One region of the Pseudonocardia sp. NPDC049154 genome, then DNA from elsewhere that is predicted to be linked to it. Evidence: riboswitches for the same ligand, from Rfam matches in the RefSeq annotation. Region 1 holds a riboswitch; the other holds the start of a gene.
What was found. Region 1 has a riboswitch for S-adenosylmethionine ahead of AB0B41_RS41885 (aminotransferase class V-fold PLP-dependent enzyme). Riboswitches for the same ligand answer to the same signal wherever they lie in the genome.
Positions count from the first base shown of each region.

Region 1 (7,062 bases):
CAGCAGCACCAGCAGCAGCGCTCCCGGCACGGCCGACCAGCGGGTCCCGAGCAGGGCCGCGGCCACCAGGGCGAGCACCACGTGCGCGACGGTGCCGAGCACCGACACCGATCCCGTGAGGTGCGTGATCTCGGCCGCGGCGGCCACGACGCCCGCCGCGACCCACGCCGTCACCAGCAGCCCGCGCGGGGCGTGCCCGCCGACCAGGCCGCGGGAGGAGCCCTGCGGTGCGCGCCGGCCGAGCAGACCGTGCACCAGGGCGATCCCGCCCGCCAGCGCCGTCCCCGCCAGCAGGGCCACGCGCAGCAGCACCACCGCCGGACCGGGCTGTTCCCCCAGCGCCGCTGCCGCACGCGCGGCGGGGGTCACGACCGTGGGTCCGGCGAGGGCGGTGCCCCCGCTCGCCACGAGGGCGAGCGGGAGCACCACCAGGCCGGCGGCGGCCGCCCGGCCGCGGCGCACCAGGGCGCGCCGCGACCGGGAGACCCGGTGCCGGGTGTTACTTGATGTCGGCATCGTTCGCCACGAACAGCATCGAGTGGGGCTTCGCGTTGCCGAAGGAGCCGTGCGGCCAGCTCTCCCGGTTGAACGAGATGCAGGTGTCACCCGTGTTCTCGTCCTTGAAGTCCTCGTCGAGCTTCAGCTCGCCGTCCTTGGCGATGTCCACGAGGCAGACCTTGTGGTCACCGTCGGTGCCGGTGCGGGCCACGAAGTAGTTGGTGGTCGCCAGGCGCTTCGGCTGGTCGGTCTCGTGGTAGAAGCCGTCGTCACCCAGCTCGAGGTTGTCCAGGGCGCCCCAGTGCGGGCCGCCTGCGGCCTTGCCGGGGTTGATGACCTGGTGCCCCTTGAGCGTCGGGCAGTCGGACTCCGCGCCACCGGCGGCGATCTCGTCGGTGGTGTCGATCGAGCAGGTCGCCTTGTCGCCGGCCTCGACCAGCTTCTCGATGTCGAGCGCGATCACACCGCCGGCGGTGCCGGGGTCGTCCTTGCCCAGCGCGCCGGGCTTGCGGCCGATGATGGCGTGGTACAGCGTCTTGTCGTCCGGGCTGGTCTGCAGCCACCCGCCGTTGGAGCTCGGACCACCGTTGTCACCGGCGGCCGGGTCGAGCTCCTTCACCGCGGCGGAGAGGTCGTAGATCTCCTTCCACTCCGGCTCGGGCGCGGTGATGTCCGGCGTGTAGAACAGCGCGCCACCCTGCATGGTCTGGGCGAAGGCGCCCTTGTGACCCGGCAGGTTGGTCACCGTGGTCTCCATCGCCGCACGGTTCTCGTTGTGCAGCGGGTCCTGGCCGTTGGACCGCGGACCGGTCGGCAGGTACGACACCGACTTGACCTTGGGGTGGTTCAGGTCGGAGATGTCCCAGGTCCGGACCGTCGGCCGGCGCAGGTACGGGGACGGCGCCTTGACCGGGTCGAGGATGATCGTCCGCGGCTCGGCGTAGTCACTCGTGACCATCGTGTTCAGGTCCTCGCGGACCTGGATGCCGTGCGGGTTGGCGCAGCTGGGCTGGCCGAGCGCCGGCATGTTGAGGCACTGCGTCGGGTCCTCCGGCGTGGTGGTCGCGGCCGGGGCCTCGACCAGCTTCTGCCCGTCCGGACCGAACCGGACGACCTCGCCCGGCGTGCCCGCGAACCCGTTGCCGGTGCGGACCTCACCGTTGGAGTAGGTGCAGGGACCCGGGACGACCGGGCCGCCCATGTAGGTCCCGTAGGCCGTTCCATCGTTCAGAACCCAGTACGCGTCCGGCACCGACCCGCAGAGGGTTTGGCTGGGGAGGCTGATGCCGGAGAGCTTGAGCTCCGGCAGCGCGGACACGTCGAAGACATAGGTGGCCGCCGAGTAGAGGCCACCCGCGTAGATCTTGTCGCCCTTGCGCCACGAGTACTGCATGTGGTGCGGCTCGTTCTCGACCAGCGGGCCGACGGTCGCCGTGTTGACGACCTTGCCGTAGCTGGGCGAGCCCTTGGTGACGTCCACGACCGCCATGAAGTCCGGGCCCGGCAGGGCGTTGCGGACCTTGTCGGTCGGGTTCGTCAGGGACCCGGGCAGGTTCTTGACGTCGGGGACCACCGTGTCGGCGACGTTCTCGTCACCGGCCCACACGACCATGTACTCCGGTCGCGTGGACGCGCCGCGCGAGTCCTCGGCGGCGTCGGTGTCGATGTTGTTCTCGACCCAGTAGTCCTTGCCGTCGGCCCCCTTCACGGCGGACTTGACGGTCTCGACGTCGGCGTACGCGTCGCCGCCCGGCAGGGTGGTCACCCCGGCGACGACGCCCAGGGCCAGGAGCCCGAGCAGGATCTTCTTCGGTGCGCGCATCCCGGCCTCAGCTCGGCAGCAGTCGGCTGGGCGCGCCCACGGCCGACTGGGTCAGCCCGGCGATCGGGACGCCGGCGGGGGCGAAGTCACGGCCCTGGTCGAGCAGGTCGCCGCCCTCGAACGCCGTGTACGACGGCTCCACGTACGGCGCCTCCGGCGCGGGCGCCGGCTCCTCGTCGTAGTGGGCCGTGAGCAGCGGCGCGAGGTCCGGCACCAGGTCCGGGGTGGCGGCCTGGGCCGGCCCGCTGAGGCCGACCACGGCGGCGCCCGCCAGGGTCGCGGACCCGGCGAGCCGGGTCAGTGCCGACCGTGGTGGTCGGTATCGGTGTCGCGGCACGACAGTGTCTCCACTTCTTCTCATCTGGGGAGCGGACGGCGGCGGACCGGCACCCGGGGACCTGCCGGCAGGTCCGATGTGGACGGACCTGCGACGGTGGGGCGGGCAGCGGTGGGCACGGCCTGGTGCACCGTCCGACGGACGGGCCGGGGTCGGGTCGACGGGGCGGTCCGACAGGGCCCGGTCCGGCGGCCCGGTGGGGCGGCACCCGCGCCGCTCGACGGCCGTGTCGGGGACGACGGCCGGCGGGGACCGGACGGGCCGGGCGGGCGGGGACGGGCGGTGCGCCGGAGCGAGGGTCGGCGAGGCGGTGGCCCGGGACGGGCCCGGGCCTCAGCTCACCGTCGCGCTACACAGCGCGCTCGCCACGCGACGCAGATCGACGTGACGTCGATAGGCGAAGCGGTCGGTGAGGCGCATGGCCGGAACTGTGTCATCCGGACGGAGCAGTGGAGATCACCGGGTCGGACAGAGCGTCGTCCCACGGCCGTTCCGGACCCATTTCGGACCCTTTTCCGTGGCCCAGGTCACTCGTTTCCGCGGTTCATCAGCGCCGGAACGGGTCCGGCGCTGCGTGTGACACGGGCCGGATTCTTCACGCGATCGTGTCGGTCGGACCGGGAACCGATCACCTGTCAGCGGCTCGACCTGGCAGTTCTCCGACGCCCTCCCCGACCGGGTGACAGTGCTCCTTCCCGCATTCATGGACGCAGAGTGACCAGCGGTCCCGGTCCGGGGGAAACGGGGCGGAAATGCCGCGGAAATGGAGCGGCCCGCCCCGAAGATCGGACATTCGACGCCGAAATGAGACTCCTGCGACGGCAATGTCCGGTCATTCCGGCGGCGGTTTCCGCGGCCCGGATCACACTTGACCGTTCCGCGGATCGGCACCTACCGTCGTCGTCAGGTCAAGAGCGCCAGCGCCAAGCCCCGGCTCGCTGGCCGGCAACCCTCCTCCGCGGTGGGGTGCTCCGGGTGACGACCGGGCCGCCGCGGACCCGCGGCCGGCAAGCGCGGACCCTTCCGTCCGGCACCTCGTGCCGAACCGGGTCCTGAGTGATCCGGGAGGATCCACGATGTCCGACGTCCGCACTCAGGTCGACTGGGCGCCGCTCTGCACCGAGGCCCCGGGCTGCACCGCCGCGGAGGAGCCCACGCGCACCGCGACCCGGACCACCACGACGGTCACGCCGGTCACGGCCCCGGCACCCACGCCCCTGCCGGAGCTCGTCGGCACCGGGATCCCCGTCCCGCTGGTCGACGGCCGCACCGTGCCGTACGCGAACCTCGACCTCGCCGCGAGCGCCCCCGCCCTGCGCGCGGTCGCCGACCACGTGGCCGAGCTCCTCCCCTACTACTCGAGCGTGCACCGCGGCGCCGGCTACGCCTCGCAGGTCTGCACCTCGGTCCTCGAGGGCGCCCGGGACACCGTGGCCCGGTTCGTCGGGGCGCGCGCCGACGACGTCGTCGTGTTCACCCGCAACACCACGGACGCGCTCAACCTGCTCGCCGGCGCGGTTCCCGGCTCGACGCTCTGCCTCGACGTCGAGCACCACGCCACGCTGCTCGCCTGGCGCGGCACCGACCACCGCGTGCTGCGGGCGCCGGAGACCGTCGGCGAGACGCTCGACCTCCTGCGGGACGCGCTGACCGCCGAGCGGACCGCCCTGCTGGCGATCACCGGCGCCTCCAACGTCACCGGCGAGATCCTGCCGATCGACGAGATCTGCGCGATCGCGCACGCCGCGGGCACCCGGGTGGTGCTCGACGCCGCCCAGCTCGCCCCGCACCGCCGGGTCGACATCGCGAAGTCCGGTGTGGACTACGTGGTGCTGTCCGGCCACAAGCTCTACGCCCCCTACGGCGCCGGCGCGCTGATCGGGCGGCGGGACTGGCTCGACGTCGCCGCCCCGTACCTCGCCGGCGGCGGCGCGGTCCGCTCGGTCGGCGTCGAGGACCGCACCGCCGAGGTCAGCTGGGCCCCGGCGCCGCACCGGCACGAGGCCGGCACGCCGAACGTCCTCGGTGCCGCCGCCATCGCCGCCGCCTGCCGCGCGCTGGACCCGGTGATCGACGAGGTCGCCCCCGCGCACGAGCGCGCCCTGCTCGCGCGCCTGGTCAGCGGGCTGTCCGGGATCGCCGGCGTCCGTCCGCTGCGGATCTGGGCGGACGCGCCGGACCGGGTCGCGGTCGCCTCCTTCACCGTCACCGACGTCCCTGCCGGGCTCGTCGCCGCGGCGCTGTCCGCCGAGCACGGCATCGGGGTGCGCGACGGCCGCTTCTGCGCCCACCCGCTGCTCGCCCGCCTCGCCGGCGGTGCGGACGCGGTGCGCGTCAGCCTCGGCCTCAGCACGTCCGACGAGGACGTCGACCGGCTGGTCGAGGCCGTCCGTGCGGTCGCGACCGCGGGTCCGCAGTGGGACTACCGGGAGATCGACGGCCGCTGGACCCCGACCCCGGACCCCCGTGACCTCGACCCGCTGAAGCTCGGCGGGGTCGCGGCGGCCGGCGGGGCGGCCTGCGGGCACTGAGCGACCCGGTCCGCCCGTCGCCGAGCGGCGGGGCCCACCGCTCGGCCTGTGCGGTCGGGTGGACGGGCGCACCGTCGGCGCGTCACCGTCGTTTTCCCGCAGGCGTGGGTGGTACACCACCGCGGGCGACGACCGGGTCGCGGCGAGCACGGAGAGTTGATGTCAGACGACGCAGCGCTGTCCGAGGGACAAGCCGGGGAGACCGGGGACCTCGCGGGGCAGCAGCCCCACGAGCCCAGCGAGATCACCTACGCGGAGCACCTCCATCCCGCGCGCCCACGCACGCTCCGCCATCGCGCCCGGGCCAAGTCACCCGTCGTCCGGCGGTCGGTGGCGAAGGACGGCGCGGCGACCGGGGAGAACCCCGCCTACGTCTCCTGGCTGCTCAGCCAGTCGATGCTCGCGGACTCCAACGAGATCGCCCGGCAGTTCTCCGGCCAGGGCACGATGTGGCAGAACCCCTTCGCCGACCCCGGCCCGCGCCAGGCCGTCGAGTCCGCGTCCGTGTGGTTCACGGCCTACCCGATCTCCCTGATCACCCGGCCCGGACAGTCCTTCCTGGCCTCGCTGGGCGACGAGGCGCTCTGGAACGCCTTCTGCACGATCGGCATCGAGGCGATCCACACCGGACCGGTCAAGCGCGCGGGGGGCATCTCGGGCTGGCAGTACACGTCCAGTGTCGACGGGCACTTCGACCGGATCGGCACGGAGATCGACCCGGCCTTCGGCACCGAGGCCGAGTTCCGCGCGATGTGCGGCATGGCCACGTGGTCCGGCGGCACGATCATCGACGACATCGTGCCCGGCCACACCGGCAAGGGCGCCGACTTCCGGCTCGCCGAGATGAAGTACGCCGACTACCCCGGCATCTACCACATGGTGGAGATCGAGGAGGAGGACTGGAACCTCCTGCCGGAGGTGCCGCCGGGCCGGGACTCGGTGAACCTCGACGTGCCCACCGAGGAGGCGCTGGAGAAGGCCGGGTACATCATCGGCCGGCTGCAGCGGGTGATCTTCTACGCCCCGGGCGTCAAGGAGACGAACTGGAGCGCGTCCAAGCCGGTGGTCGGCGTCGACGGCGTGGCCCGGCGCTGGGTGTACCTGCACTACTTCAAGGACGGCCAGCCCTCGATCAACTGGCTCGACCCGTCGTTCGCGGGGATGCGCCTGGTGATCGGCGACGCCGTGCACTCGCTGGCCGACCTTGGCTCCGGGGCGCTGCGGCTCGACGCCAACGGCTTCCTCGGCGTCGAGAAGAGCGCCGAGGGCATGCCGGCCTGGTCCGAGGGGCACCCGCTCTCCTCCGCGGCCAACCACCTCATCGCCAGCATGGTGCGCAAGCTGGGCGGGTTCACCTTCCAGGAGCTGAACCTGACGATCGACGACATCCGCGCCACCTCCGAGGCCGGCCCGGACCTGTCCTACGACTTCGTCAACCGCCCCGCCTACCACCACGCGCTGGTCACCGGGGACACCGAGTTCCTGCGGCTGACCCAGCGGACCTCGATCGAGCTGGGGGTCGACCCGGCCGGGCTGGTGCACGCCCTGCAGAACCACGACGAGCTGACCTACGAGCTCGTGCACTGGGCCACCGGGCACCGCGACGACGTCTACTCGTTCGCCGGCGAGGAGCTCACCGGCGAACAGCTCGCCGAGCGCGTGCGCGCGGACCTCACCGCCGCGCTGACCGGCGACAACGCGCCGTACAACCGGGTGTTCACCACCAACGGCATCGCCTGCACCACGGCGACCGTCATCGCCGCGACGCTCGGGCTGTCCTCGCTCGACGCGATCACGGACGAGGACGTCCCCGAGATCATGCGGGTGCACCTGCTGCTGGCGATGTACAACGCCCTGCAGCCCGGGGTCTTCGC
Region 1 is NZ_JBEZDN010000206.1:682-7,743, reverse strand. It holds partial or broken gene AB0B41_RS41905 (hypothetical protein) at 1-516, opposite strand, end outside; gene AB0B41_RS41900 (hypothetical protein) at 500-2,320, opposite strand; gene AB0B41_RS41895 (hypothetical protein) at 2,328-2,657, opposite strand; gene AB0B41_RS41890 (putative leader peptide) at 2,991-3,077, opposite strand; SAM riboswitch class IV at 3,564-3,677, shown strand; gene AB0B41_RS41885 (aminotransferase class V-fold PLP-dependent enzyme) at 3,734-5,188, shown strand; gene treS (maltose alpha-D-glucosyltransferase) at 5,348-7,062, shown strand, end outside.

Region 2 (7,691 bases), on a different contig from region 1:
TCCGTCCTCGCCACGGCGGCCCTCGTCCTGATCGCCCCGGGATGGTCCGCCGCGCTGCAGCGGCGCGGTGTGCCGCAGGGTGCCGCCGAGCTGCTCGCGGTCCCGGCGGCCGCGTGCGTCGCCACGGCTCCACTCATCGCCGGTCTGAGCGGCCAGCTCGGCCTCGTGACCGTGCTGGCGAACCTGCTGGTGGTACCGGCGGTCGCGCCGGCGACGGTCCTCGGTGTGCTCGCCGCCGTGCTCTCACCGCCGGCGCCCGGGCTGGCCACCGCGTGCGCGTGGCTCGCCGGGCCCGCGGTCGCGTGGCTCGTGCTGGTGGCCGACCGCGCCGCGGCGATCCCCGGAGCGGTGCTGCCCTGGCCCGCCGGTGTGGGCGGCGCCGTCCTGCTCGCGGGTGTGCTGCTGGCGCTGGTGGTGCTCCTCCGGTTCCGCCGCTCCCGGCTGCTCGTCCTCGCGGTTGTGATCGGGCTGGCGTTGGTCCTGGTGCCCACCCGCGTGATCCGCCCCGGCTGGCCACCCCCGGACTGGGTGGTGGTCGCCTGCGACGTCGGTCAGGGCGACGCGCTCGTCCTTGCCACCGGCGTTCCTGGTCAGGCGGTCCTCGTCGACGTCGGCCCCGACGACGGCCCCACGGACGCCTGTCTGCGCCGGCTCGGCGTCGACGCGCTGGCGCTCGTGGTGGTCACGCACCTGCACGCCGATCACATGGGCGGTCTCGCGGGCGCGCTGCGCGGTCGGGCGGCAGGCGGGGTCGCGCTGGGACCGGCGCACGAGCCGGCCGGGGCCCTGCGTCGGATCGCGCAGCAGGCCGCGGAGGTCGGCGCGCCCGTCCTCGAGCTGACCGCGGGTCGGCGCCTCGCCTGGCCTGCCCTCACGCTCGACGTCCTGGCCCCGGACCGCGCGCCGGAGTACGTCGACGGCGAGGACGGCACCGCCGTGAACAACACGTCCGTGGTGCTCCGCGCGACCACACCGGCCGGCCGCATCCTGCTGGCCGGCGACGTGGAGCTCGACGCCCAGGCCGACCTCCTGCACAGCGGCGCGGACCTGCGGGCGGAGGTGCTCAAGGTGCCCCACCACGGCTCCCGCTCGACCAGCCCGGACTTCCTGCGGGCCGTCGCGCCGCGGGTCGCCCTGGTCAGCGTGGGTGCGGGCAACTCCTACCGGCACCCGAACCCGGGCCTGCTGGACCTCCTGACGACGTCGGGGGCCGTCGTGCGACGGACCGACCAGTCGGGCGACGTGGCCTTCACGCGCGACGACGAACTCGTCGCGCGCGGGGACCCGCTCCCGGGCCCCCGGCGCTCCCGCGCGGGCCGCCGTAACCGGCGCCGGGCCTCCGGAACGACGACGGGCCCGGAGGAACATGTCCTCCGGGCCCGGTCGTGGTCCTGGCGTGCCGGGTCAGCGGCCCTCGAGCGCCTCGCGGACGGCCTTGCTGGTCGACGGCACCGTGGCGGTCGGGCGGGCGTGGGCCGACACGGCGTCGAGCGTCTTCAGCCCGTCGCCGGTGATCAGCAGGACGGTCTCGGCGTCGGGGTCGATCGTGCCGGCCTCGATGAGCTTCTTCGCGGTCGCGACGGTGACGCCGCCCGCGGTCTCGGCGAACACGCCCTCGGTGCGGGCGAGCAGCCGGATGCCCTCGACGACCTCCTCGTCGGTCACGTGGCCGACGGCGCCGCCGGTGCGGCGCACGGAGTCGAGGACGTAGGGGCCGTCGGCGGGGTTGCCGATCGCCAGCGAGCGGGCGATGGTGTCCGGCCGGACCGGCTGGATGAAGTCGTGGCCCTCCTCGAAGGCCGAGGCGACGGGCGAGCAGCCGGTGGCCTGGGCACCGAAGATCTTGTAGGGCTTCTCGTCGACGAGCCCGAGCTTCACGAACTCGCCGAAGCCCTTGTCGACCTTGGTCAGCTGCGAGCCGGAGGCGACCGGGACGACGATCTGGTCGGGCAGGCGCCAGCCGAGCTGCTCGGCGACCTCGTAGCCCAGGGTCTTCGAGCCCTCGGCGTAGTACGGGCGGACGTTCACGTTCACGAACGCCCACTCCTCGTGCTCCGCGGCGAGCTCGGTGGCGAGGCGGTTCACGTCGTCGTAGTTGCCGTCGACGGCGAGCAGGGTGCCGCCGTAGACCGCGGTGGTGGTGATCTTCGCCTGCTCGAGCGAGGAGGGGATCAGCACGACCGAGTCCCAGCCGGCGCGGGCGGCCGCCGCGGCGACGGCGTTGGCCAGGTTGCCGGTGGAGGGGCAGCAGAGGACGGAGAAACCCAGCTCGCGGGCGGCGGCGAGGGCGACGGCCACGACCCGGTCCTTGAAGGAGTGGGTGGGGTTGCCGGTGTCGTCCTTCACCCAGAGCTTGCGGAGCCCGAGCTCGGCGGCGAGCCGGTCCGCCTGGATCAAGCGGGTGAAGCCGGGCTCGGTGTTCGGGAAGGACTGGACGTTCGCCGGGACGGGGAGGAGGTCCTTGTAGCGCCAGATCGACTTGGGACCGGACTCGATCGACTCCCGCGTGACCTGCGGGAAGTCGTAGGCGATCTCGAGCGGGCCGAAACACTGCGGACAGGCGAACTCCGCGGCGAGCGGCGTCTGGTGGCCGCACTCGCGACAGGACAGCGCGCGGGCGGAGCCGAGGTCGAGGGTGGTGCTGGCAGGGGTGTCTGCAGTGAGAGTCATCAGATCTCCTCATCTGTCCCGCTGGCGCGGGCCGGAATTGGCACCTGGTTCGTCGACGTGCGCGCACCGAGCGGTGCGCTGCGCGGATCGTCGTTCGACGCCGGTTGCCGGGGCTTCGTCGGGCCGTTCCCTCTGCCCCTCTGGATGAGCCATATGCAGTTGTGCCGTGCAGGCTTCGTGCGTGGAGCGAGCGCGGCGGCCGGATTGATCCGGATGACAGGCACGTTACGGCACCGGCCCCGCTCCGGGCCAGCCGGACTCACCATCTGGGAGCCGTGTCACGGACTGTCGGTGCCGTGCGCGACGATGGCTCGCGGACCCGGCAGGTGGGCCCCGGTGCGCGGCACCGCGCGACGCGTGCGAGAGGAGCCCGGCCATGCCGGCCACGAAGCCGCCCGCCCCCGTGCAGCTCATCGTGGGAGAAGAGGAGCTGCTGGTCGAGCGGGCCGTGAGCGAGATCCTCCGTGCCGCCCGGGCGGTCGACCCCGAGGCCGACATCCGCCGGTTCCGACCCGCCGAGCTCACCCCGGGCGAGCTGGTCGGGCACCTGAGCCCCTCGCTGTTCGCGGAGGGCCGGGTCGTGGTGATCCAGGGGGCGCACGAGGCGGGCAAGGACCTGGTCGCCGCGATCATGGCCTACGTGGCCGAGCCGGCCGACGGGATCGTGCTGGTCGCGGTGCACGCGGGCGGGGCCCGCGGCAAGCAGCTGGCCGACGACCTGCGGAAGGCCGGCGCGGCCGTCACCAAGTGCGACCGGCTGACCCGCGCCGAGGAGCGCGCCGACTTCGTGCGCGCCGAGGTTCGGCGGGCCGGCGGCTCGATCACCGCCGAGGCCGTGAGCGTGCTGCTCGAGGCGGTCGGCTCGGACCTGCGGGAGCTGGCCTCGGCCACGAACCAGCTGGTCTCCGACACGGGCGGGCAGGTCGACGGCCAGGCCGTGCGCCGGTATCACCGGGGCCGGGCGGAGTCGTCGGGCTTCGCGGTGGCGGACAAGGCGGTCGCGGGGGACCGGGCGGGCGCGTTGGAGGCGTTGCGCTGGGCGCTCGTGCTGGGGGTCGCGCCGGTCCTGGTGGCCGACGCACTGGCCGACGCCGTGCGCACCCTCGCCAAGGTCGGTGCGGCCGGCCGGGGCGATCCCAACCGCCTGGCGGGCAGCCTCGGCATGCCGCCCTGGAAGATCCGCAAGGCGCAGGGGCAGGTGCGGGCCTGGCGGCCGGCGGGCCTCGCGACCGCGATCGCCGCGACCGCGCAGGTCAACGCCGACGTCAAGGGTGCGGCCGCCGACCCCGCCTACGCCCTGGAGCGCGCGGTCCTCGCGGTCGTCGACGCCCGCGGCACCCGCTGACACACGTCACCCGGAGCCGCGCCCCTCCGACGCGTCGTGGAGCCATGACGCCCACAGCCTCGCCATCATCCGAGAACACGTCGACGGCACTGCCCCACGGGAAAGGACAGTGCCGTCGACGGGAACGCTCGACCGGGCGGACCCGGGAGCTTCACCGGGCGCGCGACCGCGCCCGAGGACTCAGGCGCCGATCTTGGCGACGCGCCTGGCGATGGCCGACTTGCGGTTGGCGGCCTGGTTCTTGTGGATGACGCCCTTGCTGGCGGCCTTGTCGAGGGCGCGAGCGGCGGCGCGCTGCAGTTCGACGGCCTTCTCGGTCTCGCCGGCCTCGGCGGCCTCGCGGAACTTGCGGATCGCGGTCTTGACCGACGACTTGACCGACTTGTTGCGCTGACGGCGCTTCTCGTTGGTCTTGACCCGCTTGATCTGGGACTTGATGTTCGCCACGCTGGTGTGCCTCGAGTCTTCCTGGTGCTGGTACGTATCGGGGGGCTCAGGCGACCCCGACCGGTTCTCCACCGATGCGAGCGAGCACGCCGAGCACTCGGTCGTCCATGCTACAACCCGGCGCGGACGGCCCTGCACGGGCCCGCGCTCCGCGGGCCCACGGACCCGGGATCGCACCGCGAACACCCTCTCGGCGGGCGGAACGCGCCGCTCCGCGACGGATCGGGGCCGGTCGTGTCCGTAACGCGGACGTAGCACCGCTCCGTCTGGCTCCGGCCAGGCGAAACGGTCAAGATGACCCCCGTGAGCCGAGCAGTGGACCGCAGACCAGCACGGGCGGGCGGGAAACCCGCACAGGACGACGGGGCCGCTGCCACAGCCGGTGCGGGGACCAACGGGGCCGGCCGCGTGGACGGCTCCGCCCTGTTCGACGGGTACCTGGAGCCGGACCGGCCCAATCCCGACGCGTTCGACGAGATGTTCAACGCCGACGGCAGCGTCCGCGCCCCGTACCGGCACCTGCACGACGCGATCGCCCCGACCGCCGCCGCCGACCTGGCCGCGCGCTCGGAGGCGCTCGACCGGGCGTACATGGACCAGGGCATCACGTTCAGCCTCTCGGGCAAGGAGCGCCCGTTCCCGCTGGACATCGTGCCGCGGGTGATCAGCGCGAGCGAGTGGAGCCGGCTGCAGCGCGGGATCGTGCAGCGGGTGAAGGCCCTCGAGGCCTTCCTCGCCGACGTCTACAACGACGCGCAGATCGTCCGCGACGGCGTGCTCCCGCGCCGGCTGATCACCAGCTGCGAGCACTTCAAGCGCGCCGCGCACCTGCTGAACCCGCCCAACGGGGTGCGCATCCACGTCGCCGGCATCGACCTCGTCCGCGACCAGGAGGGCACGTTCCGGGTGCTGGAGGACAACCTCCGCAACCCCTCCGGCGTGTCCTACGTGATGGAGAACCGGCGCACCATGGCGCGGGTCTTCCCCGACCTGTTCACGCGCCAGCGGGTCCGCGCGGTCGCCGACTACTCGACCCACCTGCTGCACGCCCTGCGCGCGGCCGCGGCGCCCAACGTCGCCGACCCGACGGTCGTCGTGCTCACCCCGGGCGTCTACAACTCCGCCTACTTCGAGCACTCGCTGCTCGCCCGGCAGATGGGCGTCGAGCTCGTCGAGGGCCGGGACCTGTTCTGCCGCGACAACGTCCTCTACATGCGCACGACCGAGGGCGAGCAGCAGGTCGACGTCGTGTACCGGCGGATCGACGACGACTTCCTCGATCCCCTGCAGTTCACGCCGACGAGCGTGCTGGGTGTCGCGGGGATCATGAACGCCGCCCGCGCGGGCAACGTGGTGATCGCCAACGCGGTGGGCAACGGCGTGGGCGACGACAAGCTCGTCTACACCTACGTCCCGCAGATGATCAAGTACTACCTCGACGAGAAGCCGGTCATCCCGAACGTCACGACCTTCCGGTGCTGGCTGGACGAGGAGCGCGGGCACGTCCTCGACGAGCTCGACGAGCTGGTGCTCAAGCCGGTCGAGGGCTCGGGCGGCTACGGCATCCTCTTCGGCCCGAACGCCACGGCCAAGGAGCTGCAGAAGGCGCGCAAGGCGATCCGGGACGACCCCCGCGGGTGGATCGCCCAGCCCGTCGTGCAGCTGTCCACGGTCCCGACGAAGGTCGACGACCGGCTGGTGCCGCGGCACGTCGACCTGCGGCCCTTCGCGGTCAACGACGGCGAGGACGTCTTCGTCCTGCCGGGCGGCCTCACCCGGGTGGCCCTGCCGAAGGGCAGCCTCGTGGTGAACTCCAGCCAGGGCGGCGGCTCCAAGGACACCTGGGTGCTGGCGGCGAGCCGGTCGAGCGAGGCCGAGCGGGAGCTGGGGGAGCGCGGGATCGCGTCGTCCGCCCCGGCCCGCGGCCCCGCCGCCGAGCAGGGTCCCGAGCTGACCCTCGGCCAGCAGCAACAGCAGCAGCAACAGCAGCAGGGCCGCCAGGTCCAGGAGCTCGGCGGGATGCGCCAGGAGCAGCTGCTGCGTCGGACGGAGGTGCTGGGCTGATGCTCGCCCGCAACGCCGAGTCGCTGTACTGGATCGGCCGCTACGTCGAGCGCGCCGACGACACCGCCCGGATCCTCGACGTCTCGGTCCACCAGCTGCTCGAGGACGCCACGATCGACGTCGACGTGGTCGCCCGCCGGCTGCTCGGCGTCATGGGCGTCGACCCCGGCACGGACGAACCGCTCGACGCCTTCTCCCTCACCGAGGTGCTCGGCTACTCCACCGAGACCCTCGGCTCGATCGTCTCGTCGATCTCCAGCGCCCGGGAGAACGCCCGCGGCGCGCGCGAGGTCGTGTCGTCGGAGATGTTCGAGTGCCTCAACGCCACCTGGAACGCCCTGCCCGAGCGGCAGCGCTACGCGCGCTGGGTGGGGCCGCACGCCTTCTTCAGCTACATCGAGGACCGGGCGGCGATGTTCTCGGGGCTGGCCGCGTCCACGATGAGCCGGGACGACTCGTGGCGCTTCTACCTGCTCGGCCGCTCGGTCGAGCGGGTCGACATGGTGGTGCGGCTGCTGCTGTCCCGTGTGTCGGACCGGATGGGCTCGCCGGGCTGGCTGTCGGTGCTGCGCTCGGCCGGCGCCCAGGACACCTACCTGCGCACGTACCGCGGCGCCGTCGACGCCGTGCGGGTCGCGCAGTTCATGCTGATGGACCGGCTCTTCCCGCGGTCGGTCTTCTACTCGCTGCGCGAGGCCGAGACCTGCCTGCAGCAGCTGGACCAGCGGCCGACGACGCGGGTCGGCGCGAAGGCCGAGGCCCTGCGGCTGCTCGGCAGGGCGCGCAGCGAGCTGGAGTTCCTCCGCCCCGAGGAGCTGCTCGACGACCTGCCCGCACAGCTCCTGTCCCTGCAGGAGACGATCCAGAAGGTCGGCGAGGCCGTATCGCTGCAGTTCTTCCACGCCGCCCCCTGGGTCGCGTGGACCGCGCCGGAGGTGGTCTGACGATGGGCTGGCGCATCCGCGTGGTGCACGAGACGGGCTACAAGTACAGCTCGCCGGTGCTCGAGACCTACAACGAGGTGCGGCTGACCCCGCGCAGCGACACCCACCAGAACGTGATCGTGAGCCGCGTCGAGACGGTGCCGGCGACCCGCGCGTACCGCTACGAGGACTACTGGGGCACCCAGGTCACGGCCTTCGACCTGCACGCGCCGCACACGGAG
Region 2 is NZ_JBEZDN010000062.1:37,002-44,692, forward strand. It holds partial or broken gene AB0B41_RS25785 (ComEC/Rec2 family competence protein) at 1-1,065, shown strand, start outside; gene thrC (threonine synthase) at 1,405-2,670, opposite strand; SAM riboswitch class I at 2,677-2,821, opposite strand; gene holA (DNA polymerase III subunit delta) at 3,047-4,015, shown strand; gene rpsT (30S ribosomal protein S20) at 4,196-4,462, opposite strand; gene AB0B41_RS25805 (circularly permuted type 2 ATP-grasp protein) at 4,871-6,526, shown strand; gene AB0B41_RS25810 (alpha-E domain-containing protein) at 6,526-7,470, shown strand; gene AB0B41_RS25815 (transglutaminase family protein) at 7,473-7,691, shown strand, end outside.
Region 2: another riboswitch for S-adenosylmethionine. It lies ahead of thrC (threonine synthase); the one in region 1 lies ahead of AB0B41_RS41885 (aminotransferase class V-fold PLP-dependent enzyme).